Regions from separate parts of the Exiguobacterium sp. s130 genome, predicted to be linked through region 4. Evidence: riboswitches for the same ligand, from Rfam matches in the RefSeq annotation. Region 4 holds a riboswitch; each other region holds the start of a gene.
What was found. A riboswitch is a leader RNA that binds a small molecule or an ion and turns the genes downstream of it on or off. The one in region 4 is predicted to bind thiamine pyrophosphate.
Positions count from the first base shown of each region.

Region 1 (6,105 bases), on a different contig from region 4:
GTTTCATCTGATGTTTCCCTCCATTCGCTTCAGTTTCCCAAAAATGAATCAAAGTTGCAATGGGAAGCTGTTTTCCATCATTTTCTATTACATAGAAGAAGAACGATTTATTTAAAATGAAATATCACTGAAATATTATGGAAGAGGAATGAATGCTATAATCAAAAACGTTCCTATAAATAAGAAAAACTATTATAGAATTTAATTTTAACGTAACTGTTATTCCATATAATGCATCGACATACTACTAGAGAAAAAGAGGGAATACTACATGAAAAAAACGTTCGCGTCGCTCATCGTTTCCGCACTAGTTCTTTCATCAGCACCTCATTTTGCAGCAGCTGACGATTTAAGTGAACAGAAAGCTAAAAACGAACAACAGCAACAAGACAATGCTAAAAAACAAAAAAACTTAGAGTCTTCCGTTAATCAGGAGGGTCAAAAAATTTCTAAGACGCAACAAGAAGTCAATCGATTAGACGAAGCCTTGAATGAAAAGATCTTTGCTGTCGAAACGAAAGATCGTCAAATTAAGGCGACGGAACGAGAAATCGTTCAACTTGGAAAAGAAATCGAAAAGTATAAAGCGAAATTAAAACGCCAAGAAAAACTACTTGGGGATCGTCTTCGTGTCATGCAAGAAAATGACGGGAACTCGATTAAATGGGAAGAAGTCATTTTTGGGGCAAAAAACGTCGGTGACCTCGTTAGCCGTGTCATGGCCGGAAAATCGATTTCAAAGCAAGATGATAAAATGATCACGGATTATCAAAATACGCAAAAGCAATTAGCGGATGCACAACAAGAAGTGAAAAACAAGAAAGCACAATTGGTTGTTGAAAAGCAAGAATTGAAACGCCAACAAGCAGAACTTGAATCGCAATTAAAAGAGCGAAACAAACGCTTAAAAGAATTACGTAAGAAAAAAGAGAAATTTGAAACACAATTGATGGATGCAAAAGAAGTCCAGCAAATTCTGATTGCTCAAGAAAAAGCGATTGCAGCTGAAAAGGCAGCACGTGAACGTGAAGCACGTATCGAAAAAGAGCGTCAAGCTCAAGCAGCACGTGAAGCAAAAGCGCGAGCAGAAGCTGAAGCAGCTCAAGCAGCGGCTCAAAAAGAAGCTGAGCAACAAGCAGCTAAAGAAGCAGCGGCTCAGCAGGCAGCACAAGAGAAAGCGTCGCAAGCCGCGAAACCTTCTGGTTCGACGAAACAATCGACTCCAAAAGCATCTACACCTGCGCCAGCACCAGCTGCGCCAACACCGTCAGCACCTGCGACACCTAAACCGTCACCATCATCCGGTGGTCTGTTCATCCATCCAACGGTTGGGGCTGTCACGCAAGGCTATGGCTCAGCAGGTGGAGAAAACGGTTATACGTTCCATAACGGGATCGACTTTGGTGGTCCGGTTGGAACTCCAATCGTTGCAGCTGCAACAGGAACAGTCATTACAGCATCAGGTGGTGGTCCTTACGGAAACCACATCATGATTGCTCACCAATTAAACGGTAAAACGTACACAACATTGTATGCTCATATGAGCGCACTCAATGCTCACGCAGGTCAACGCGTCAGTCAAGGTGAACAAATCGGTTTACGTGGAAGCACTGGGAATTCAACTGGTCCACACTTACACTTTGAAATCCACGTCGGTGGATACAGCTATAGTGCAACTGGTCCAGCCAGCTCAGTGAACCCAATGACGATGTTTTAAACAGTAAAGAATCGTTGCTTATGCAGCGGTTCTTTTTTTGCGATTTTCAAAAAATAAATGATTATATTACAAAAAATGTTTTCATTTGAAATGTAAATGAAATTTTTTTGAAACGATTAGGGTGCTATAATCTATTTCAGATATGAGAGAAACTTGAATACTATAATAAAATATGAAAAACATAAGTGAGGAAAACGATATATGCTAAAAAAACTAATTTCTACCATTGTTTTGGGAGCATTACTTATAACAGGAACACAACCAATTGCGGCAGCAACGATCAAAGAAAAAAAGGCTGAAAATGCCGCAGAACAACGTAAATTAGAAAAAGCAATTAAAAAACAAGAGTCGAAAATTTCGAAAGAACAACGTCAAATCAATCGAATCGATGCAGCGATCAACGAAAAGATTTTTCAGATTTCCGAAAAAAATAAACAAATCGAGAAATTGAATTTGCGAATCGATGAATTAAAAGCAGACATCGTTCGCTACGAAGAGATGTTGAAAAAACAAGAAGAACTACTCGGTGATCGTCTACGTGTCTTCCAAGAAAACGATGGAAACTCAATCAAATGGGAAGAAGTCATTTTTGGATCGAAGGATTTAGGTGATTTATTTAGTCGTGTCATGGCAGGGAAAAAAATCGCGGAGCAAGATGATAAAATGATTTCGGATTACATCGCAACCCAACAAAAGCTAGCGGAAGCAAAACAAGCGCTCGTTGAAAAAAAGGCGGAGCAGGTTGAAGAGAAGAAAACATTAATCGAACAAAAAAAAGCGTTGAAAGTTCAAATGAAAGAACGCAGTGCTACGCTTAAAAAATTAAGAAAAGGTAAGACGAAGTTTACGACAGAACTTCTAGACGCGAAAGAACTACAAGCGACACTTGAAGCTCAAGAACGTGCGATTGCGGCAGCGAAGGCAGCAGCTAAAGTGGCGGCTGAAAGAGCAGCAGCCGAGAAAGCAGCAGCTGAAAAAGCCGCTAAAGCGAATGCTCAAGCAGCAAAACAAGCAGGTAAGAGTTCAGAATCACCTACTTCAGTTGCTTCACCCGTTGTTTCGAGCGGTGGGAAATTCGTTCGTCCATCTTCTGGTGGCGTATCACAAGGGTTTGGACCAGCAAGCGGTGCGAACGGCTATACGTTCCATAATGGTGTCGATTTCAGTGGTTCGGTCGGCTCACCAATCGTCGCAGCAGCAGCTGGAACGGTCATTACAGCTTCAGGTGGTGGGCCTTATGGAAATCACGTCATGATTTCTCACTTCCTTGACGGGAAAGTCTATACGACAGTCTACGCTCATATGAGTTCGTTATCTGTTCATGCAGGACAAACAGTTTCTCAAGGTCAGCAAGTTGGAACACTTGGTAGTACTGGGAATTCAACAGGACCACACTTGCATTTCGAACTACATGTCGGAGGCTATCAGTACAGTGCCTCTTCTCCTCTGAATGCAGTTAATCCATTAGCATATCTATAATTCAAAACGAGCTTCGGCTCGTTTTTTTCTTGCCGCTATGCTACAGTTAAGGCGAAATGAATACTTGAGCAACTAGGGGAGCTGGAGGAATCCGGCTGAGAGGAAAACCAATCTGTTTTCGACCCTATTACCTGAACTGGATAATACCAGCGTAGGAAAGTTGAGCCGAACGGATACCGAAGTGGTTGGATAACGATTTCGTATAGCGTCGACTGCTTTTTTACAGCGGTCGACGCTTTTTTTGTCGGTAACAACTCCCTTACATTGCTCGATGGAAAGGTGAGAAAAATATGAAACATGTATTGACGATTGCGGGATCTGACTCCGGTGGTGGAGCTGGAATTCAGGCAGATTTAAAGACATTTTCGGCATTGGGCGTTTATGGGATGAGTGTTTTGACAGCGGTAACGGCTCAAAATACACTGGGCGTTCAAGCAGTAGAAGAGTTATCATCGGAAATCGTTGATGCCCAATTAGCTTCAATCTTTTCAGATATTCGTGTGGATGCTATCAAAATCGGTATGGTCTCGAATGCACAAACGATTCACGTCATTGCAACACATCTTCGCAAACAGACAGTTCCAATCATACTAGACCCTGTCATGGTCGCAAAAGGCGGGCATGCCCTATTGCGGACGGAGGCAGAGGAAGCACTAATCGCGGAGTTACTGCCACTTGCGACACTCGTCACACCAAATTTACCGGAAGCAGAGCGCTTAACAGGGCAATCAGTTACTAATCTAGAGGAGATGCGACTTGCGATGCATCAGTTGGCTATGGAGACTGGAGCTGTCTTGTTAAAAGGTGGACATCTACCGGGAGCTGCCACGGATTTATTATGGGACGGGCAAGAAGAATACCGTTTCACATCAGATCGGTTAGATAATCAACATACTCACGGAACAGGCTGTACCTTATCTGCAGCGATTGCGGCACGGATGGCACTTGGAGAAGCTTTACCGGACAGTGTACGTCAGGCCAAGAAGTATGTTACAGAGGCGATTCGTCATGGATTTGCTCTCGGACAAGGGATTGGACCGACACATCATTTTCATTCACTTTGGAGGGATTCACATGTTTACGACCATTCTTAAACACAAACCACTCATTCATCATTTGACGAACACAGTCACGATCAATGATTGCGCCAATGTCACACTTGCCGTTGGCGCATCTCCAGTCATGGCGGAGGATATTCGCGAAGTGGAAGAGATGGTTCGACGCGCGCAAGCTCTTGTCTTGAACATTGGAACAATTGATGCAGACATGCAAGCAACTCAACGACTCGCCGCAAGCGAAGCGAGACGCTTGAACGTTCCGATCATCCTTGATCCAGTTGGAGCGGGAGCCACATCATTGCGTACGTCCTTTTCAAAAGAATTGAGTAGACTCGGATGTACGGTCGTTAAAGGAAATGCTTCAGAAATCAAGACATTGCTTGGGGAGAATGGACGAACAAAAGGAGTCGATGCTGCTAGTGATGAGATCATGGATCGAGAAATCATTCGTGCATTCGCTCGTAAACAAAAGTCCGTCATTGTCGTCACAGGTCCAATCGACTACATCACGGATGGCATGCGCGAAGTGGAACTACAAGTAGGTACGCCGCGTCTCGGAGACGTCACAGGTACGGGGTGTATGACAGCTTCTTTGATTGCGAGTTTTCTTGGTGCAGGATATTCTGCATTTGAGGCAGCAGTCCACGGAACATTTATCATGGGAAAAGCAGGAGAACAGGCAGCATCAGAAAAAGGTCTAGGTAATTTCAAACGAGAGTTGTTCAATGCAATCAGTCTGATGACGGAGCAAGATTTGATGGAGGTGGTAGAACATGTCAATTGATTATTCCATTTATGCGGTGACAGATCGTCGATATCATCCGGGAGTTGCAATCGAAACGGTCGTTGAAGAAGCGATTTTAGGTGGTGCAACGATTATACAATTACGGGAAAAAACAGCGCAGGGAAAGGAATTCTTCGAACAGGCAGTCCGGTTAAAGAGACTGACGGATCGTCATGATGTTCCTTTGATTATCAATGACCGAATTGATATTGCGTTACTTGTCGGAGCTGGTTTGCATATCGGACAAGAAGATATTCCTCTAACCGCAGCGCGACGTCTCTTACCGAACACTGTGATCGGCGTATCGGTAGCAACCGTCGCGCAAGCGATTGAAGCAGAACGAGATGGAGCATCTTATTTAGGTGTAGGTTCTCTATTTGCGACGTCATCGAAAGCAGACGCCGACTCGATGTCACACACGATGCTTCAAGCGATTCGCGAAGCCGTGCGCTTACCTTTAATTGGCATTGGCGGAATTACGGCAACGAATGTCGCTTCTCTTCCTATCCCATTAGAAGGATATGCGGTCATCTCGGAAATTTTTGCTAAAGAAGATCGACGGCGTGCTGCACAACATATGACAGATGCTGTACGGGAATGGCATCAATCTCTTCAGAACAGGGTATAATCCGTTCAGAGGTGATTGTATTGAAATGGCAGACGATCCGTTTTCGGGGCTATTGGATCCGGTATCGATTGGAACCACAAATCATTCGCGTAGATAATCGGGGGATCTACCATTTGGGGAAAATTTTATTTCCGCGTCCTAATCGTGTATCTTATGAAATGGCTCTCTTGCTGAAGGAAAAGTATGAAAGACGCTACAAACGTCCGTTGTATATCAAGACAAGTTCGATCGCTACAGAAATTTGGGGACACACCCACTTAGACATCTATTATCGAATACTGCTTCGTCTCCCGATTCCTGCTCGATTACGTAAGCGTTATAGGAATCGATTGGAGAGTACGAAGATCATCGATATCGGTGTACGTGCGGTCGATCAAAATCGAATCGTTTGGGATATCGGTGATTACGTAGGGGGATGGGTTGTATTTTGGCTCATTCG
Region 1 covers NZ_JACSNI010000005.1:99,141-105,245, forward strand. Annotated here, with positions in the region: gene mce (methylmalonyl-CoA epimerase) at 1-7, opposite strand, end outside; gene HZS85_RS13035 (murein hydrolase activator EnvC family protein) at 272-1,717, shown strand; gene HZS85_RS13040 (murein hydrolase activator EnvC family protein) at 1,919-3,196, shown strand; TPP riboswitch at 3,261-3,371, shown strand; gene thiD (bifunctional hydroxymethylpyrimidine kinase/phosphomethylpyrimidine kinase) at 3,487-4,290, shown strand; gene thiM (hydroxyethylthiazole kinase) at 4,271-5,038, shown strand; gene thiE (thiamine phosphate synthase) at 5,028-5,666, shown strand; gene HZS85_RS13060 (hypothetical protein) at 5,780-6,105, shown strand, end outside.
Region 1: another riboswitch for thiamine pyrophosphate. It lies ahead of thiD (bifunctional hydroxymethylpyrimidine kinase/phosphomethylpyrimidine kinase); the one in region 4 lies ahead of HZS85_RS10875 (3-oxoacyl-ACP reductase).

Region 2 (6,105 bases), 150 kb from region 4:
TAAGACACCATCCGCTCCCAGTTCCATTGCATAGGCGACGTCAGTTGGAGAACCGATGCCAGCGTCGACGATGACAGGCACCGACGTCTGCTCGATGATGAACTTTAGGTGGAGCGGATTGAGGATGCCTTGCCCGGAACCGATCGGTGACGCAGCCGGCATGATGGCATGACAGCCGAGTTCCTCGAGTCGTCGTGCAAGGACGACGTCGTCCGATGTATACGGTAAGACGATGAACCCATCTTTGAGTAACTCTTCAGAAGCCCGTAACGTCTCGATTGGGTCAGGTAGTAATGTCTTATCGCACCCAATCACTTCAACCTTGACCATGTCACACATACCGGATGCCCGCGCAAGCTTTGCTAGCCGGACCGCTTCTTCCGCTGTCTTCGCACCAGCCGTGTTCGGTAGTAAATCGTACTTCGTTAAATCAAGCGACTCCAAGAAATTCGATTGTTGTTTGTCGAAGAGATCGAGCCGCCGGACAGCGAACGTCAAGATTTGTGAAGCGGACGCATCGATGGCCTCCTGCTGTACCGTAGCATCCGTATATTTCCCCGTTCCAAGTAATAACCGTGATTCGAATGTCTTTTCTCCAATTTTCAACATCTTTATCCTCCTCCTACGAAATGAACGATTTCGAATGTGTCATTGTTCCGAACGACCGTTTGATCGTAAGCTCCGCGGTCGATGATCTGTCGGTTCTGTTCGACGATGACGAGTTTTTCCCCTAAGCCAAGTTGCGTGAGCATATCCTCAATCGTTTCAATCTGTTCAATGGTGTGGTCGTTGCCGTTAATCGTAATGTTCATCGGACTTCCTCCTTTAGAGTCAACTGTAATGTGTTTGCCAAGACTTCCGTTGTCGCCGGTGCGAGTAATATGCCATGCCGATGATGCCCCGTCGCTATAAAGATCCGCCGGGATGAATCAGCGACTCCGATATATGGCAAGCCGGACTCTGTTTGTGGTCGTACGCCTGACCAGACTTCTTCGATGACAGCATCACGGATCGATGGATAGAGACGCTCTGCTGCTTGAAGCAGTGACGTGACTCCTGCGACACTAACACCGATCGTCTCGTCGTGCGGTAGTTCGGTCGCACCGATCAATATCCGTCCGTCCGCTTTCGGTACGAGGTAGACGGCGTCATCAAACAGGATCGAGCGTAATGGCTGACCTGCGAGACGGACCGCCAGACACTCCCCTTTGACCCCATATGTCGCAATCGAAATGCCAGCTGTATCGAGCAAGGCTTGGGACCCGCGTCCGGCAGCAACCGTCACCGTTCGTCCCGTCCACGTTCCCATGTTCGACTCAACCCTAATGAAATCATTACTCTCCTCGATTCGCGTGACGTCCACCTGTTCTTCGATTGGTACCCCACGATTTCGTAAGGCATGCATCAATGCAGTCGTCAGTCGTCGCGGATCGATTTGACCGACCGATGGAAATAAGTATTCTTGTCCATTTCGTTTCAATAAAAATGGTTGTTTCCGGTAGCCACAATCGATCCCGGTCTCGTTCTCAAGGCGACGTGCGAGCAACGGATACAGACGGCGACTTCGAGCGGCAAGCGTATGCAATTCTTCTCTCAGCTCGATGTCCGTCGCAAGCATCCCGGCAGCCGCCCGACTCGTCCCTTGTCCGCATGTTCCGCGATCAAGGACAAGAACGGATTCGTTCTGACAAGCGAGACTGTAAGCAAGCGTCAAACCGATGACTCCACCGCCGATGATGATGTGATCTGTCATACCCGTACCCCCTGATAACGCTGAATGGCAGCATGCGGGTCCGCTTGACCGAGAATACCGGATAAGACGGCGATTCCGCTTGCACCGGTCGCTGCGATTTCAGGAATGCGATCAGGAGTGATCCCGCCGATTGCGATGACTGGTTTCGTCGTGAAGGTGACAACTTGCTTCAAGGCGTCGATCCCTCGCGGTGGCACGTTTGGTTTCGACGCTGTCGGATAAATATGACCGTACAGCAGTCGGTCGGCTCCTTCCGCTTCTGCTGCAAGTGCTTCTGCCAGAGAGTGGACGGATTTCCCGATGATGAGATCCGGAAAGTGTCGCCGAACATCGCGGACACATAAGGATCGTCGCGTCAACTGCACACCGATACCAGCGACATGGGCGACGTCGACCCGGTCATGAACGGTTAATTGATTAGGCGAATACCCTTTCGCAAGGAGCGCGTCAATCAGTTCTAGCAATTCTGCTGCCGACAAATTCGGTTCTCGAAGATGAAGCTGATCCGTATATGGTTGAAGCGATTGAAAGGTTTCCACTCCATCGCGTGGATTGATGGATCCCGTCGAAATCAGATGTAAACGCATCATGTTCTTCCTTTCCATACGAAAAAGGACCACTCCCGACGTTGAAGGGAGTGGTCCGAAAATGCGCTAAAGCGCTAAGGATATCTAAGGTTTCGAGCCACTTCCCTCCGCTAGTACGAACTAGATCAGGTTCAAAGGGTCCGGATACTTCCGTCTCAGTCTGCTGGGAGACTCCCCTAGTGTCTTTTCGTGTTTAATTGGCTTGCCCCATTAGTCTAGCATGAGTTGCTTTACTTCGCTAGTCCTAGTTGAGCGCTTCCACTTGCTGAATAAGCTCCGATTTCGTCGGTCGCTGTTGCTTCTGGCTGTCGGCATAGGTCTGCTTCAGCTTTAAGATCCGCATCACTTTAGCATCGAGCATCGCAGGCGTCAGCGTTTTGTCTTTAACGGCTTGCATCACTTCGGTGTGGACCTTCGGATAGGCACCTGCTTCCGAAAACATCGCCATATCAGCTCCATTGACAAGTGCCTGGCGTGCCGCTTCCGCGAGACCATATCGTTTCGTGATCGCCCCCATGACAAGGTCATCCGTGATGATGACACCCTTGAATCCGAGTTGTTGACGCAAGAGGTCAGTCAAGATCGGCTTCGAGAGCGAAGATGGATTTTGGTCGTCATACGCGGGATAGAGAATATGGGCGACCATCACCATCTCGGCGCCCTCTTGAATCGCTTCTTGGAACGGTAACAGTTCCGTTCGCTTCAGTTCTTCCTTTGATGCTGTCACTTTCGGCAAACCGACATGGGAATCGACACTCGTATTGCCGTGACCGGGAAAATGTTTGACGACCGGAATCGTTCCCGTCTCTTGCATCCCGTGCATCAGGGCCGTACCGAGAGTCGCAACGGTCTTCGGATCAGCACTTAACGCACGGTCGCCGATGATTGGATTGTTCGGATTGCTATTGACGTCAAGGACCGGTGCGAAGTCCATGTTGAACCCATAAAATCGTGACAGGTGACCGAGCGTACGTCCGACATCTTCCATTTTTGCAGCATCTGCACCTTGCGCCATCCGTTGACTCGTCGGGAGACGTAATCGTTGATCCGGTACCCGGCTGACCCGTCCGCCCTCTTCATCAACCCCGACGAAAACATACGGTTTTTGGTTCGTTTCTTGAATGGCACGCGTGAACGTCAAGAGTTGATCTTCTGACGTAATATTCCCACCAAGCAGTAAGACCCCACCGATCGCATGCGTCTGCAACAATTTCCGGTCAGCTGCTGAAAGTTCCGTTCCGGCAACTCCGATATAGAGCAATTGATCGATCTTTTCTGACGTCGACATCGCTTCAAGTTGCTGCTTTAATCGTGCTTGTTGTTGTTCTTCCTTTGTCGGCTCAGGCTTTGATTTCTTCGCCTCCGTCGGTTGCTTCGTTGCTGGTTGTGATGGTTTCGTTGGTTCCGTCGTCTCCTGCGCACACCCTGCAAGCAACAGGCAACCGATCAGTGCTACTTTCTTCACAAAGGATCCTCGCTCCGGACACCATTGATGGAATAATAGACGGAAATCTCAGCGTTCAAGGATTGCGAAACCGAACAATATTTATCTTTTGATAACGAGATGGCGCGACGGACCTTATCTTCCGGGAGATCACCTTCAAGCCGGTAATGAATCGAGATCGACGTAAAACGCCGCGGATGATCCTCTGCCCGTTCCCCTTCGATATCCATTTCGAAATGAGTGATCGTCAAGCGCATCTTCTCTAAAATCGAGACGATGTCGATTCCAGTACAGCCGGCAACGGCATGTAGCAGCAGTTCAGTCGGTCGTGGTGCTTGATTTTCGCCACCGTTCTCCGGTGCTGCATCCATCGCAAGATGATGCCCTGATTCCGTCTGTCCACTAAACCCCATCTGTTTGTTCCATGTCACTGTCGCTTGCATCGTTTCCACTCCTTTGTCAGTAGTCTTCTTCTGTAGTATACGCAAAAAACAGCAAGCCTGGAAATTCACACGCTATTTCGAATAATGGTTCTTTTCCCGAATTCTCGCTTTGCGATACCCGACGAAATCGTTTCATGCTATCCTGTTACTCATAGTTTCGCGCGCAAGCGCCAGAATTGAGGAATCATCCATGTCACCTACTACTCGTTTAAGTCGACGCGATTGGCTGTTGATCGCCACGTTGTCGCTCCTGACGTTCGTTCTCGGAACAAGCGAATTCGTCATCGTCGGGATCCTCGCTGAAATCTCCTCAGCTCTTAATATCACGATCGCAACAGCCGGTACGCTCGTCTCGGCCTTTGCCATCTCCTTTGCGATTGGTACACCGATTGTCATGTCGCTGATCGGTCACTTGGAACGGCGTCGCCTGATTCTACGTCTGTTACTCGTTTGGGTCTTACTGAACCTTGCCAGTAGTTTTGCTCCAAGTTACGAAGTATTGCTCGCCACCCGCATCCTGACAGCCATCCTGACCGGTGTCTTGATCTCGCTCGCAATGGTCGTCGCAAGCGATGGCGTACCTGTCGCGAAGCGCGGTGTCGCCGTTTCGTTCATTTTCGGTGGTTTTACACTCGCGAACGTCCTTGGTGTTCCGATCGGTACGTTCATCGGTCAACACGCTGGCTTCGCAGCCACGTTTTGGCTGACGACAGTCATGGGAATGATTGCGTTCCTCGCTGTGTGGAAGATCGTTCCCGTCCAGCAATCGACGGGCTCCGGTTCAATCAAGGAGCAGCTTGGATTGCTCGCTAATCCACGGATCCTGATCGCCTTCTTCATTCCGTCGTTCGGCTTCGGAGCAACTTACGTCGTCTACACGTACCTCGTGCCGATCCTGCAAACGGAACTCGGCATCGCGAAGACATGGATTAGTCCGATCCTGCTCGCTTACGGTGTCGTCTCGATCTTCAGTAACATCCTTGCCGGCAAGATTGCAAGTAAAAATCCGATGGGTCGCTTACGGTTCGTCTTCGTCGTACAAGCAATCGTCCTTGCTGCATTATACTTCACGACAGTATCCCTTCCGCTTGGTCTGTTCAACATCGCCTTGATGTCGTTGATGTCGATTCTACTAACGACTTCGACACAGATCTACTTGATCGACCTTGCTGAAAAGTTCAATCCGGAAGCAAAAGGACTCGCCGCTTCCTTGATGCCGGTTGCGAGTAACGTCGGGATTGCTTTTGGTTCGGCACTCGGTGGCATCGTCTATGCGAACGGTCCGATGATGAACACGGCACTCGTCGGTGGACTGGTTGCGCTCGTTGCTGCTTTATTAACTGCAATCAGTCATCGCCTCGATCAACGGTCATGAAACCGTTACCTTATCCTTTTTTGTAACAGGTCGATGACGGTTCGATGACGTTATGATGATAGTCCCTATCTTACTGATGATTTTTCAGTATGATGGGGACTATGTTGTAGTAGAGGAGTGTCTGAAAGTGAAAGCATTACACATCATCGGTCTTGGTCTATTGACGATCATCCGACTTTGGCTCGGAATTCAGTGGTTCATCGCCGGGATCGGTAAGTACATTAATGGCTTTGATGCACGGTCGTTTCTTGAAGGAGCACTCGCGAAGTCAACTGGCGAAGACGCACTCGTCAGTTCGTGGTACGCGACGTGGATCGAGCAACTTGCCTTACCAAACGTCGGGCTGATCAACGTCTTGATTCCGTTCGCGGAACTCATTGTCGGGATCTTGTTGATTCTCAGTCTGTTGACGGTTCCTGCACTGGTCGTCGGAAGCATCATGAATCTCAATTACTTACTTGCTGGAACGATTGCGTTAAACCCGTTGTTCTTAGCAACCTCAA
Region 2 covers NZ_JACSNI010000003.1:457,073-463,177, reverse strand. Annotated here, with positions in the region: gene HZS85_RS10010 (thiazole synthase) at 1-609, opposite strand, end outside; gene thiS (sulfur carrier protein ThiS) at 612-812, opposite strand; gene HZS85_RS10000 (FAD-dependent oxidoreductase) at 809-1,753, opposite strand; gene HZS85_RS09995 (thiamine phosphate synthase) at 1,750-2,343, opposite strand; TPP riboswitch at 2,426-2,528, opposite strand; gene nagZ (beta-N-acetylhexosaminidase) at 2,585-3,805, opposite strand; gene HZS85_RS09985 (OsmC family protein) at 3,802-4,227, opposite strand; gene HZS85_RS09980 (MFS transporter) at 4,418-5,602, shown strand; gene HZS85_RS09975 (DoxX family protein) at 5,730-6,105, shown strand, end outside.
Region 2: another riboswitch for thiamine pyrophosphate. It lies ahead of HZS85_RS09995 (thiamine phosphate synthase); the one in region 4 lies ahead of HZS85_RS10875 (3-oxoacyl-ACP reductase).

Region 3 (6,105 bases), on a different contig from region 4:
ACTATAAGGACCTACTATTGAAAAGTCGCCGTACTGACTATACAATGAATAAGTGAAAAATAGTAGCGGTCAAATGAACTTTTACCATCATCCTCATCCATTATTTTAAATTTCGAGGTTGTCTGTCAAGTTTTTTTCTTGTCAGCTACTTTTTTTATGTTGCAACCGCCCTGACACCATGCTAAGATAGCAAAGTGTCTATTAGGACGAACGCAAAACAACATAAAAGGAGGCGGAACGCATGGCACGTAAATGCTACGTTACTGGGAAATCGCCAAAGTCGGGTAACAACCGTTCACACGCATTGAACAAAACAAAACGTACTTGGGGAGTCAACGTACAAAAAGTACGTATCCTCGTCGACGGTAAGCCAAAAAAGGTTTGGGTTTCAGCTCGAGCTCTTAAATCAGGTAAAGTCGAACGCGTATAAGGCGCAACCACCGGATGGGAATCTTCCCTTCCGGTTTTTTTATGCCCTCATTTATTTTTCTCATAAACTAATTGTCGCTTTTATTGAAAACGCTTACAATAGGAACGTACTTTATTTTGTCAGAATTGGGGGAAGTCATCATGCAACTCAAACGAGAGATGACGAGTCGACACCTGTTCATGATTTCACTCGGTGGAATTATCGGAACAGGCTTATTTTTAGGGTCAGGATTAACGATTTCACAAGCAGGACCTCTCGGGGCGGTCCTCAGTTACATCGTGGGTGGGACCATCATGTATCTGACGATGTTATGTCTTGGAGAATTAGCGGTCTATCTGCCGGTCTCGGGGTCATTTCAGACCTATACGACCCGCTTTATCGGACCAGGGGTCGGCTTTGCCGTCGGTTGGATTTACTGGCTCGGCTGGGCTGTGACGGTCGCACTTGAAATCACAGCTGCAGGTAGTTTGATGGACCGTTGGTTTCCGAATGTGCCGGTCGTTGTCTGGTGTACCGTCTTTACGGTCTTGTTATTCGGTTTAAACGCCGTCTCCGCCAAAGCGTTCGGGGAAGCGGAATTCTGGTTCTCAAGTTTAAAGGTACTCGCCATTCTTTTCTTCATCATTCTTGGTGGCGCAGCTTGGTTTAGCTGGTTACCGATGGAAGCAGATCGTCCATCCTCATTGTTTGCAAACTTCACGGCAAGCGGTTGGTTTCCGAACGGAATTCTCGGTGTCTTGACGACGATGATTGCTGTCAACTTTGCTTTTCAGGGGACCGAATTGATCGGTGTCGCGGCTGGGGAGTCCGATAAGCCTGAAAAATCGATTCCAAAAGCTATCCGGAATACAGTTTGGCGCACGTTCATTTTCTTTGTCTTATCGATCACGATCGTCGGTGCATTGATTCCGTATGAGACGGCTGGCGGAGTCAGTAGTCCATTCATCATGGTCTTTGATGCGATCGGCATCCCGTATGCCGCTGACTTGATGAACATCGTCGTCTTGACAGCACTATTATCCGTCGGGAACTCGGGATTGTATGCCGCGACCCGAATGTTATGGGCAATGGCACAAGAAGGGATGATTTCAAAGAAATTATCTTATGTTAATGCCCGTGGTGTGCCGATGCGCGCTTTACTCTTTACGATGATGTTTGCGATGTTATCTCTTCTGACAGCTTTTTTCGCAGAGGATACCGTCTTTATCTGGCTCTTGTCTTTAGCTGGACTCGGTGCTCAAGTCGGTTGGATTTCAATTTCCGCTTCGCAACTTGCGTTCCGCCGTCAGTTCATCCGAAACGGACATGATCTATCCGAACTAAAGTTCAAGACGCCATTCTATCCAGCATTACCGTTGATATCGTTGACACTTAATGTCGTTGTCCTTTTCAGTCTTGCGTTTCAAGCGGATCAACGAATTGCTTTATACATCGGTGTTCCATTTTTCCTCGTCATGTGGGGAAGCTATCATCTGTTCATTAAAGGAAAACACCTATCGGCTCAAAGTGACATTCGAGTCGCCCCTTCCCAACTCGAAGAATAATGCCATATGAAAAGAGGCCGCGGTATCATCCACGGCCTTTTTTCATATGCTTGTTCTATTCCTTAAGTGTTCGCATCATCAATAGTTCTCCTTGATGGAGCTCTACTGTCGCTTCTGACGTACTCCATTCATTACTGACGGTCAAGGAACCTCCGACCGGAACAGGATGCATATCAAGTGGATATTTGACTCCAGCTAAACTCAAGATTGACGGCACAAGTGGAATGAAAGAAAGATAATGATAGCTTTCGGCTTCGACTGCATACGATCCTACTGCCAAATATCGCACCTCTTCCCGTTTCGTGACGAGTCGCGCTTCAGGGTATTGCTTCAATAAATACACATTTTGAACGGTCATGTCGAGTCGTCCACCTGTTGCTCCGACGATGATAGTATCATCAAACCGTTTCATCTCTGATACTGTACGAAGGGCGAGTTCGAGATCCGTCTCATCTTTCTCAGCCGGATGAACGATTGCTCCTTCAGGTACGTAACCAAGCGAATCAAAATCACCGATCGTCATGTCGCATGTCAGCCCAAACAATTCAATAGTCTGAACACCACCATCGACACCAATGATGAAATCACTAGACTGACAAAGCATCCGCAAATCAGGCACTTCTTCTTGAGGACCGGCGCACACGAGAATCGCCCGCATCTCAGACGCCTCGTGCTGAATAACGTAGTAAACGTGGCGCAGTTGTAAAGAGGAGACCCGCGACGACACCGCATAAAACATAAGATGGTACCATGTATGTCGCGTTATAAACTAATGAATATGGCACGACTGGACCTTCTGCATATTTCGCGAAGAACACGATTCCGCTGATGACATGACAGATATAACGGAGTCCTGCGCCTAATAGTGTTGCAAGGAGAACGAACGCCATCAAACGTTTCTTTTGTCCGTTACGTGCAGTTTGTCTAACCTGACGGGCGAACAGACCGCTCAGTCCGACGACACCGTATGCAATCGTGTAATCGAGTAATGGTTGGACGATCGTCAAGACTTGTGGGGCGAACATCAGTTGGATCGTACCAACAAGCGCTCCTGTGACGACACCTCCGATGACACCGTGGCGAAATGCCATGACAAAGATCGGTAACATCGCTAAGCTGATTGAACCGCCTTGTGGCATTTTAAATGGAATCAGTAAATCAAAGACGACCCCGAGACTTGCGAAGATGGCAATTTCCATCATCATTTGTAACCGTTTCATGCTATTTCCTCCTTCATTGTACGAGAGGACGCAAAAAGGCAATACGACGAACGCCGTACTGCCTGCGTGCGCCACATCCCTACGTCCGTTTGAACGGAACAGGTTCGAAGGGTTAAAGTCTAAAAGACTCCTCTCAGCCGCTTTTCAAGCGACACCCCTTGCGGTCATCATATTTCGTTTTCTCGTTCTTATTATACGGCAGCCCCTTGACGAATGCTAGTGATCGCTTCCGCATAATCTGGTGCATTGTAGATTGCTGATCCCGCGACAAGAACGTTCGCGCCGTTTTCGATGCAAAGTTTTGCTGTTTCCGGGTTGACGCCACCATCAATCTCGATTTCAAATGTCAGATCACGATCTGCTTTCATTTGTGCAAGTGATGCGAGTTTTGGCATGACATTCTCGATGAAGGCTTGTCCACCAAAGCCCGGATTGACCGTCATCAATAAGACCATATCGACATCCTCAAGGACGTGTTCAATCGTCGATAATGGCGTGTGAGGATTCAAGACGACCCCTGCTTTTGCACCGGATAGCTTGATTTGTTGTAAAACACGGTGGACGTGGTTCGTCGCTTCGACGTGGAACGTCACGATATCTGCCCCTGCCTTAACGAAATCTTCAACGAAACGTTCTGGCTGGTCAATCATTAAATGGACATCAAGGACCATATCCGTCTTTTGACGTAAACTGCTGAGCACAGGTAGTCCAAACGAGATATTCGGTACGAACTGACCATCCATGACATCGAAATGGATATAGTCCGCGCCTGCTGCCTCGACTGCTTTGACATCACGCTCAAGATTCGCAAAATCTGCTGATAAGATAGATGGTGCAATTTTAATCATCTTCAATACCTCCGGGCTCGATTCTTGATTTCGTCTATAAACATACCATAGTTCTCATAACGAGAGGACATGATTTCTTGTGCTTCGACGGCTTCCTTGACAGCACATCCGGGTTCATTCAAGTGCAAACATCCTCGATACTTACATTCGTCCTGTACAGCCACGAATTCAGGAAAACTCCACCGTACATCCTCGATTTCCATATCATACGGAAAATCAAGGTTCGAGAAACCTGGTGTATCAGCAATCAAGCCTTCGGCAAGTGGCATCAACGTGACGTGTCGTGTCGTATGCCGCCCACGTCCGAGTGATTTCGAAATCGCACTCGTCTCTAAGTCGAGTGTTGGTTCAAGTGCGTTCAAGAGCGAACTTTTCCCAACTCCAGATTGTCCGGCAAGAACACTCGTTTTCCCGGCCAGTAACGGACGGACTTGCTCAACACCCGACAACGTCTCACTGGATGTCTCGATGACCGTATATCCAATCTTCCGGTAAGCGGCAATTGCCTCTCTAACTGCAGGACCTTTGACATCATCAAGCAAGTCCATCTTCGTTAACAGGATGACGGGTTGGATTTCCTTCGCTTCGATCAAGACGAGGAAACGATCGAGCAAGTGCGCTGAAAAATCAGGTTCTGCAGCCGAGACGACAAGCAACGCTTGATCGATATTCGCGACAGGCGGGCGTACTAAAAAGTTGTCCCGCTCCTTCACTTCGAGAATATACCCGGTCTCACTTTCGATATGAAGAACGACTTCGTCTCCAACAACTGGACTGATGCCGCGTTTTCGGAAATTCCCTCTTGCCCGTGAACGGACCTCTCCTTCTGGTGTCATGACATCATAAAAGCCACCCTGCAGGCGTATGATCGTTCCTTCTCGATTCTCTTCGATGCGTTGTTCCGTCATCCTATGCACTCCTTTTTCATCACATTCACTGTGCGTCTTTTGCTTGATTGTACGTGATGGTTTTTGAACGATACACCGTATCGTCTTTATAAATCGTAATCTTGCCTTCTTCTCCCGGATCAATCGTCACCGGCACGTCGAATGTCTCATCTTGGTCAATTGATTCTTCGATGACGGTCCGCTTCCCTTTCGCATCTTCCGTCTCAATCCGGATGACTTGTTTCGGTGGTTCCTCGTCCTCGTTCTCGCTGACTGCGTCATAGACGACCTTTTCAGGGAACGTCGCTGTCAACGTTTTTTCTTCCTCACCTTTTGAGATGAAGACCGTCACGGAGTCGTTCGGTTCGACTTGAGTCCCTGCTTGTGGGAATTGACGGATAACTTGATCGAGTTTCACGTCGCTAGAAAATTCTTGCTCGAACGTTCCATCGAGCCCTTTTTCGTCCAGGTAGGCTTTTGCTTCGTCACTCGATAAGTTCGTCAAATCCTTCAACTCGAAGGAAGATGTTCCTTCCGAGACGGTGATCGTAATCGTTTGTTCTTTCGCGATGACCTCCGTACCAGCCGAGATCGATTGCCGGATCACATTACCTCGCTCGATTTCATCCGACTTTTCACGTTCGACCTCGACTTTAGCGAATCCAGCCTCTTTTAACGTCTCAATCGCCTCTTTTTCAGCGTCATCTGTCACATCCGGTACTTCGACCGGAGCACTTCCGGTAGAGACGACCAAGTTGACTGTCGAGCCCTTCTTGACCTGTGCGTTTTCACGCGGTGTCTGACTGATGACGTCTCCCTCATCGACCGTATCACTGTTTCGTTCTGTCGTCTCGACAACAAATCCAAGTTTCTCAAGCTTCGTTTCCGCTTCATCTCCATCCGTTTTGACGACGGACGGTACCGTAACGGTAGGATCCGGCCACATCGCAAACGTCGTAGCCGCTCCACCGAGTAATACCAGTAATAATAGGATGACCCACCAGCGTTTTTTCTTTTTCTTTTCTGACGGTTTCGGTTGAACGGTCGTGACGACAGGTGTGTCCGGTTCCGCTTTTGATTCTTCTGGCACTTGTACAGGTGATAAGACCATCGTCTTTTCCATCTCATCCTCTTCTGCACCTCGGATGCCTTCACTTGCTCGTTCGTCAGACAACG
Region 3 covers NZ_JACSNI010000002.1:571,828-577,932, forward strand. Annotated here, with positions in the region: gene rpmB (50S ribosomal protein L28) at 242-430, shown strand; gene HZS85_RS06905 (amino acid permease) at 571-1,974, shown strand; gene HZS85_RS06910 (thiamine diphosphokinase) at 2,030-2,632, opposite strand; gene thiT (energy-coupled thiamine transporter ThiT) at 2,634-3,194, opposite strand; TPP riboswitch at 3,254-3,363, opposite strand; gene rpe (ribulose-phosphate 3-epimerase) at 3,386-4,042, opposite strand; gene rsgA (ribosome small subunit-dependent GTPase A) at 4,045-4,950, opposite strand; gene pknB (Stk1 family PASTA domain-containing Ser/Thr kinase) at 4,976-6,105, opposite strand, start outside.
Region 3: another riboswitch for thiamine pyrophosphate. It lies ahead of thiT (energy-coupled thiamine transporter ThiT); the one in region 4 lies ahead of HZS85_RS10875 (3-oxoacyl-ACP reductase).

Region 4 (6,105 bases):
CAGGGTCTCCGGAACGACAAACGTGGAAAAGCTCTTGGAGGCGGACGCACGAAGACAGACGAGTCGATGGAGAGACGGTTGGCGAAGGCAGAGGCACGGATCAAATACCTGACGGCAGAGAACGAGCTCTTAAAAAAGCTAGAGCAGTTAGAGGGGCAGGCGAAACGTACGAACTGACACCAGCAGAGAAATATCAGGTCATCAACACCATCATCCGCATCGCACAGCTTAAGAATCTCGTCCGCCCATTATGTGAGATCGCCGGAGTGAGCCGCAGTGGCTATTACGCTTGGTTGAACCGTGCCGAGGCGGATTCCCTCCGGGAAGAGCGTGATCACCTAGATGCGACACTTCTCAAGAGCATCCATGATAGCCATAAAGGCAAAGTCGGCTATCGGGGGCTGTACATGGAGGTGTTCGCCACCCTCGGTTTCCCGATCAACCATAAACGGATTCTCCGACTGATACGCAAATTTAACATCGTGACTAAAATCCGGAGGATGAACCCGTATCGCAAGCTCTCTCGGGCGACGCACGAGCATCGCGTCGTGCCGAACCGATTGAACCGCGAATTCCGGCAGAGCGAGCCCGGGAAGGTATTCGTGACCGATATCACCTATCTCCCCATCGCCTCCGGCGAGAACGTCTATCTGTCTGTCGCCACACGCGAGATCGTGGCATACAACCTATCCACGGACCTTCGCATGGACCTCGTCTTTCAGGCGATGATTCATTCGGACCAAGGCTTCCACTACACCCATCCGGGCTACCAGCGACTCATTGGCGACCTCGGACTGGTCCAGTCCATGTCCCGTCGGGGCAACTGTCTCGACAACGCACCGATTGAATCGTTCTTCGGTCATTTGAAGGACTATGTCGCCAACCGTTCGTGCGAGTCAATCGAGGAGGTCAGCGAGGTGGTCGGGAACTACATCAGCTATTACAACTACGAACGCGGTCAATGGAACCTAAAAAAGATGACCCCGAAACAATATCGGGACCATCTGATCGCAGCATAGAAAACGTGGTCTTTTTATTAAAGTGTCCATTTTACGGGGCTCAGTTCATTAAGAGAAAAATTACCCTTTGTCTTCAGTCTGAAGCCATCATTCCGAATAAGAAATGATGGCTTTTTTATATCATTTTTCTACTTTCTTTTTTCTGTCTAGTACAATCAAAACAATCCCGATAACAAGTTCTACCGCAATTATCTTCCAAGCCAGATCTGGAATCGCCTCAAAGGCATCCCCTTCGGAGCTACCAGTCACATCTAACTCCTTAAGCAAATAAAAATCAGATAAGTAAATGGATAACCACATCTTAGTAAGTGCTGCTAATACGAAACAAAACCCCATCTTCTGCAAAGAAAAACCTCCACAAACAAAATAACAGTCTCAATAATGCGAAGTCCTCGCATTCCGATTCCGAGGACTTCTTGATGTTTTATCCATCACTAAAACAAAAATACTCATGATGCTCAATAATGTTCCAAGAACTGAAACGAGAATTGTTGTTATGCCATTAGGAATCATAAAACCTATCGGAATTAATCCCAAGAATGTTAAAACTATAATTGATTGATACGCGATATTTATCATTTTAATCACACTGTTACTGAAAAGAGATAAAATCAACGGCAACAAAAATAATCCGACGATGATCATAAGTGAAATTTTGAATACTCCTGGTTCTTCCAAGGAAATGGTACTCTCACCTACTGAATTCTTTGAAGCAACAAATAACATTGTGATAGCTGAGCACATCATCAAAAATACTAACGTAACTCTTTTTAACATGATAACCCCTCCTTACCATAAATATACCATTTTAAATTTAAAAAATGTAATTAACATACTACAAATATAACTTTTTAACAATTTATGAAGTGGGGTTATATCTTTTAAAATTTCATAATACTCGTGTCTGTGAGATTTCGCGATATAATTCAATTTTTCTGGATGCCGAGCTTCCCATTCGAGATTTTGAAGCAATGAGATTTGGATCGTTCCATCCATTTCCGACATCAAGTTCGTCAATCTAAAGTCACGCCGATTCGTGTTCGGGTCTTCAAGGATTTCTTCAAAATCTTTTCGGAATTTAGCTAAATTTTTCATCTAATTTAATCGATTAAACCTAGATGCTCTCTAAATGTAGTACTTTGATAGGACACTTTAAACAATCCTCTTTTTTGTAATTCAGGAACAATCATGTCTACAAAATCTTCTAAACTTGACGGTAATGACGGCGGCATCAAGTTGAAGCCATCTGCTACTCCCTCGTTAAACCAAAACTCCAACTGATCCACAATTTCTTCCGGAGTACCAATCAATGTCAGGTGTCCTCCTCCTGCTGCTAAATAGCCTAATAGTTCTTTGAGCGTCGGATCCGTATCTTCGATAATCTCTAGAATCGTTCGGTAGCGTCCGATGGGTCCGGAAAATTCCTCGATCGATGGTAAGGCCGGAATCTTTGCTTCGAGATCCCATGTGGAGCAGTCCTGTTGCAGAAAGAAACTCAATTGTTTCAACGCATTTTCAACCGGTAATTTTTCATCTAGTTCGGCTTTTTTGGCTAGTGCCTCTTCTCTTGTTTTACCAACATACGTTACTAAGCCTGGGTATATCTTAATCTTTCGATCTGGTGATTCAGTTTGTGTAATTTTCTTATGGAGTTTTTCACGAAAAGCATGGGCTTGTCTAAAATTCCATGACACAGAATATACGGCATCCGCATGTTTGGCTGCAAGGGCAATCCCTTCTTCAGAACCCCCCGCTTGCATCGCTACTGGCTTTCCTTGGGGACTACGCGGCGTAGACAAAGGACCTTTTACGCTGAAATAGGCTTCAGAATGATCGATAACTTGTATACGTTCAGGATCAATCAATTGGTTATCTGATCGATTCGCAAGAAAAGCCGCTTGATCCCATGATAAAAATAGCTTCTCCATCAATGTAACGAATTCGTCCGCCTTTTTATACCGCTCTTCCCTCGGTGGAAGTGCATACATTCCGTGGTTTAGTGCTTCCCAATCTGTCATCGAGGTCACTAAGTTCCAGCCTACCCTCCCCTTCGTTACGTGATCAAGGCTTAGAAGTTGCCTTGCTACTGTATACGGATTGGAGAACGTGCTCGATATCGTAGAGACTAATCCTATATGATCCGTCACTTGAGAAATAGCCGTTAGATTAATTAATGGATCCAACCAAAAGGCAGGTAAATCAGTTGCATTGGTAGCCGGAAAAGATTGATTATCCGCAAAAAATACTGCATCTAAACATCCAGCTTCCGCTATTTGAGACAAACGCTGATAATAGCGGCTCTCTCCGATTTCTTCAATTGCAGAATCAGGCATTAACCATGCGGCTTGATGATGACCACATCCATATAACAAAACGCCGATATTTAACTGATTTCTGTTCGTCATCTTCTGTTCACGAATCCCTTCTCTTACAAGCTGAGAATTTTTAAAACGCCTGCTTTAATTCATCGTTAACCCACCATCGACTGTTACGTTTTGACCGGTAATCCCAGATGCTGCTTCTGATGCCAAAAAGGCAACCAGTTGAGCCACTTCTTCTGGGCTCGTCACTTTTTTCAACGGGGTCGATTGGGCAATAAGATTAAATACTTCAGGGGTTGTCACAGCACTCGCATCTGTGACTTTCAATAACCCACCGGAGACGACATTCACGTTTATACCGTATTGACCTAGTTCTGCGGCCAGGTTACGTGTGAAACCAATCAGACCTGCTTTTGCTGTTGTGTATTCATGATAAGGAACGACGGGGTTTTGATAGAGGTTTGTTCCAATGCTGATGATACTACCGCTCTTTCGTTCCATAAATTGTGGTAAAACACTTTGGATGGTGTGAAAAGCAGCTTTTAGCGTTCCATCCAGTTGCTTTTGATAATCTTCCCACTCTAAATCGATGAACGATTTTTGAGCAACCGGATCAAATTTAAAATCTACTAATGCATTATTGACGACAACATCGATTTGACCGTAATGTGCTGTTGCGGATTGCATCATGCTCTCAACATCTTCCCGCTTCGTAACATCGGCATACAAGGCAAGTGCATTCTCTGCTCCTAGTTCGCTCACAAGCTTTTCAGCCGCCTCTTTGCTTTTATAGTAATTAATCACCACTTTAAATCCGTTGTTCACTAACACCCTTGCAATCGTCGCCCCAAGTCCTCGGCTACTTCCTGTCACTAATACTGTTCTGCTCATTCTTGTCCACTCCCTCATCCATTTTTGCAACTTAAATAGCGAAGTAGTAAACAAAAAACGCAACTCTCCAAAAGGAAAGTTGCGCACGTCTAAATAAACACATAGCAAAGAGCGACATCATCGCCTCCGCTTGTTCATCAGAGTTTACACTTTCCTACGCTAGTACGACCTAGTTCAGGTTCAAAGGGTTTGAGTAGCTACTCATCTCAGTTTAATAACACCCCTAGTGATTCTATTTAAGTTACCTTCACTTTAGTAGTCTTGTGAACACCTGTCAATGATGATGAAAGCGATTCGTTAATAGTATTTCTTTAAAGATCGAGCGTAAAAATAGGATTATTATCTGATTCGGATTACTTTGTTACGGTCATATCTTATACTAGGCAATACTGATTATCATTTTTTCTTTCTTTAATGATGTCTTAATATACGAGCGATTCGATATTTCTGATCAATTACGTGATCTAGTAGTCCGAATCATTAATATTTGCAATGTATAAAGCTTATCTTGCGTAATCATCTTATGGGGGCCATTAAGTAGTAAGTATGTCGTCTTCTCTCTTCAGTTTATATTTAATTTTTTTCGTCTTAAAGTATACGCACTCTATTTGAGAAAAATTGCACTTTGTCTTCAGTCTGAATCGACTAACTTCAGGTGGTCCTTCGTGTATCTCTTACTTTTCACTCGACTTATCCTGTAGGGAGCGCTCTACCAAAAGCACGAAAACGACTGCTGTTAGGACGCCAAGCACTCCTGGTAACACGGAAACGATCGGATCACTGAAAAATGCCGTTGGGATAAGTGCTGTCATTCCCCACTTCACACCCTTCAAGATCACAAGCGATAGAAGCAAGATCAGGAAGATTGTTTTCTTTTCGACACCTGTGAAAAATTGTCATTCTGCTTTTTTATCAGCCTTCACACCGAGCCACGTTAACATATGTAGCACCTCTCTTCTCTTTTTTTCTACGTTTTGACTAGACGGATTGGTTTCATGAATTACAAAAAAACCACTCTGAATCATGTCAGAGTGGTCCATCATGTTAAATGTCTAGTGTCTTGATGAAAGCTTTCAGCTCGTCACGCATCTCTGCATCTTTCAACGCATATTCAATCGTCGTCTTGACGAAACCGAGTTTCTCTCCGACGTCATAACGGTTACCCTCGAAATCATACGCATAGACTTGGCTATCCGCATTCAATCGCTCAATCGCATCCGTCAATTGAATCTCACCGCCTGCCCCTTCTCCTTGATTCGCTAGATAATCAAAGATATCCGGTGTCAGCACGTAACGTCCCATGATCGCGAGGTTCGATGGTGCTTTGCCCGGAGCCGGTTTTTCGACGAATTTCTTCACGTCATACAGTCGTCCGTTTTGTGAAACAGGATCGATGATGCCGTAACGATGCGTATCTTCGGGACGGACTTCTTGTACACCGATGACTGATTTTTCCGTCTGCTCGTAGACGTCCATCAATTGTTTGATTGCGGGATCATCCGACTCGACGATATCGTCCCCGAGTAAGACTGCGAACGGTTCGTTCCCGATGAATTGTTTTGCCGTCAAAATGGCGTGACCGAGACCTTTTTGTTCTTTTTGGCGGACATAGAAGATGTTCGCGAGGTTCGTCGAGAATTGAACCTTCTCGAGTAATTCCGTCTTCCCAGAGTTCTCGAGCGTGATCTCGAGTTCTTTTTGGTTATCGAAATGATCTTCGATGGCCCGTTTGTGTTTACCTGTGACGATGATGATATCTTCGATGCCGGCTTTTGCCGCTTCTTCGACGATATACTGGATCGTCGGTTTATCGAGAATCGGTAACATTTCTTTTGGCATTGCTTTTGTCGCAGGCAAGAAACGTGTCCCGAGTC
Region 4 covers NZ_JACSNI010000003.1:607,098-613,202, reverse strand. Annotated here, with positions in the region: one part of gene HZS85_RS10895 (IS3 family transposase) at 1-121, shown strand, start outside; one part of gene HZS85_RS10895 (IS3 family transposase) at 121-1,019, shown strand; gene HZS85_RS10890 (hypothetical protein) at 1,140-1,364, opposite strand; gene HZS85_RS10885 (hypothetical protein) at 1,395-1,796, opposite strand; gene HZS85_RS10880 (LLM class flavin-dependent oxidoreductase) at 2,120-3,424, opposite strand; gene HZS85_RS10875 (3-oxoacyl-ACP reductase) at 3,479-4,231, opposite strand; TPP riboswitch at 4,366-4,466, opposite strand; gene HZS85_RS10870 (hypothetical protein) at 4,906-5,043, opposite strand; gene galU (UTP--glucose-1-phosphate uridylyltransferase GalU) at 5,276-6,105, opposite strand, start outside.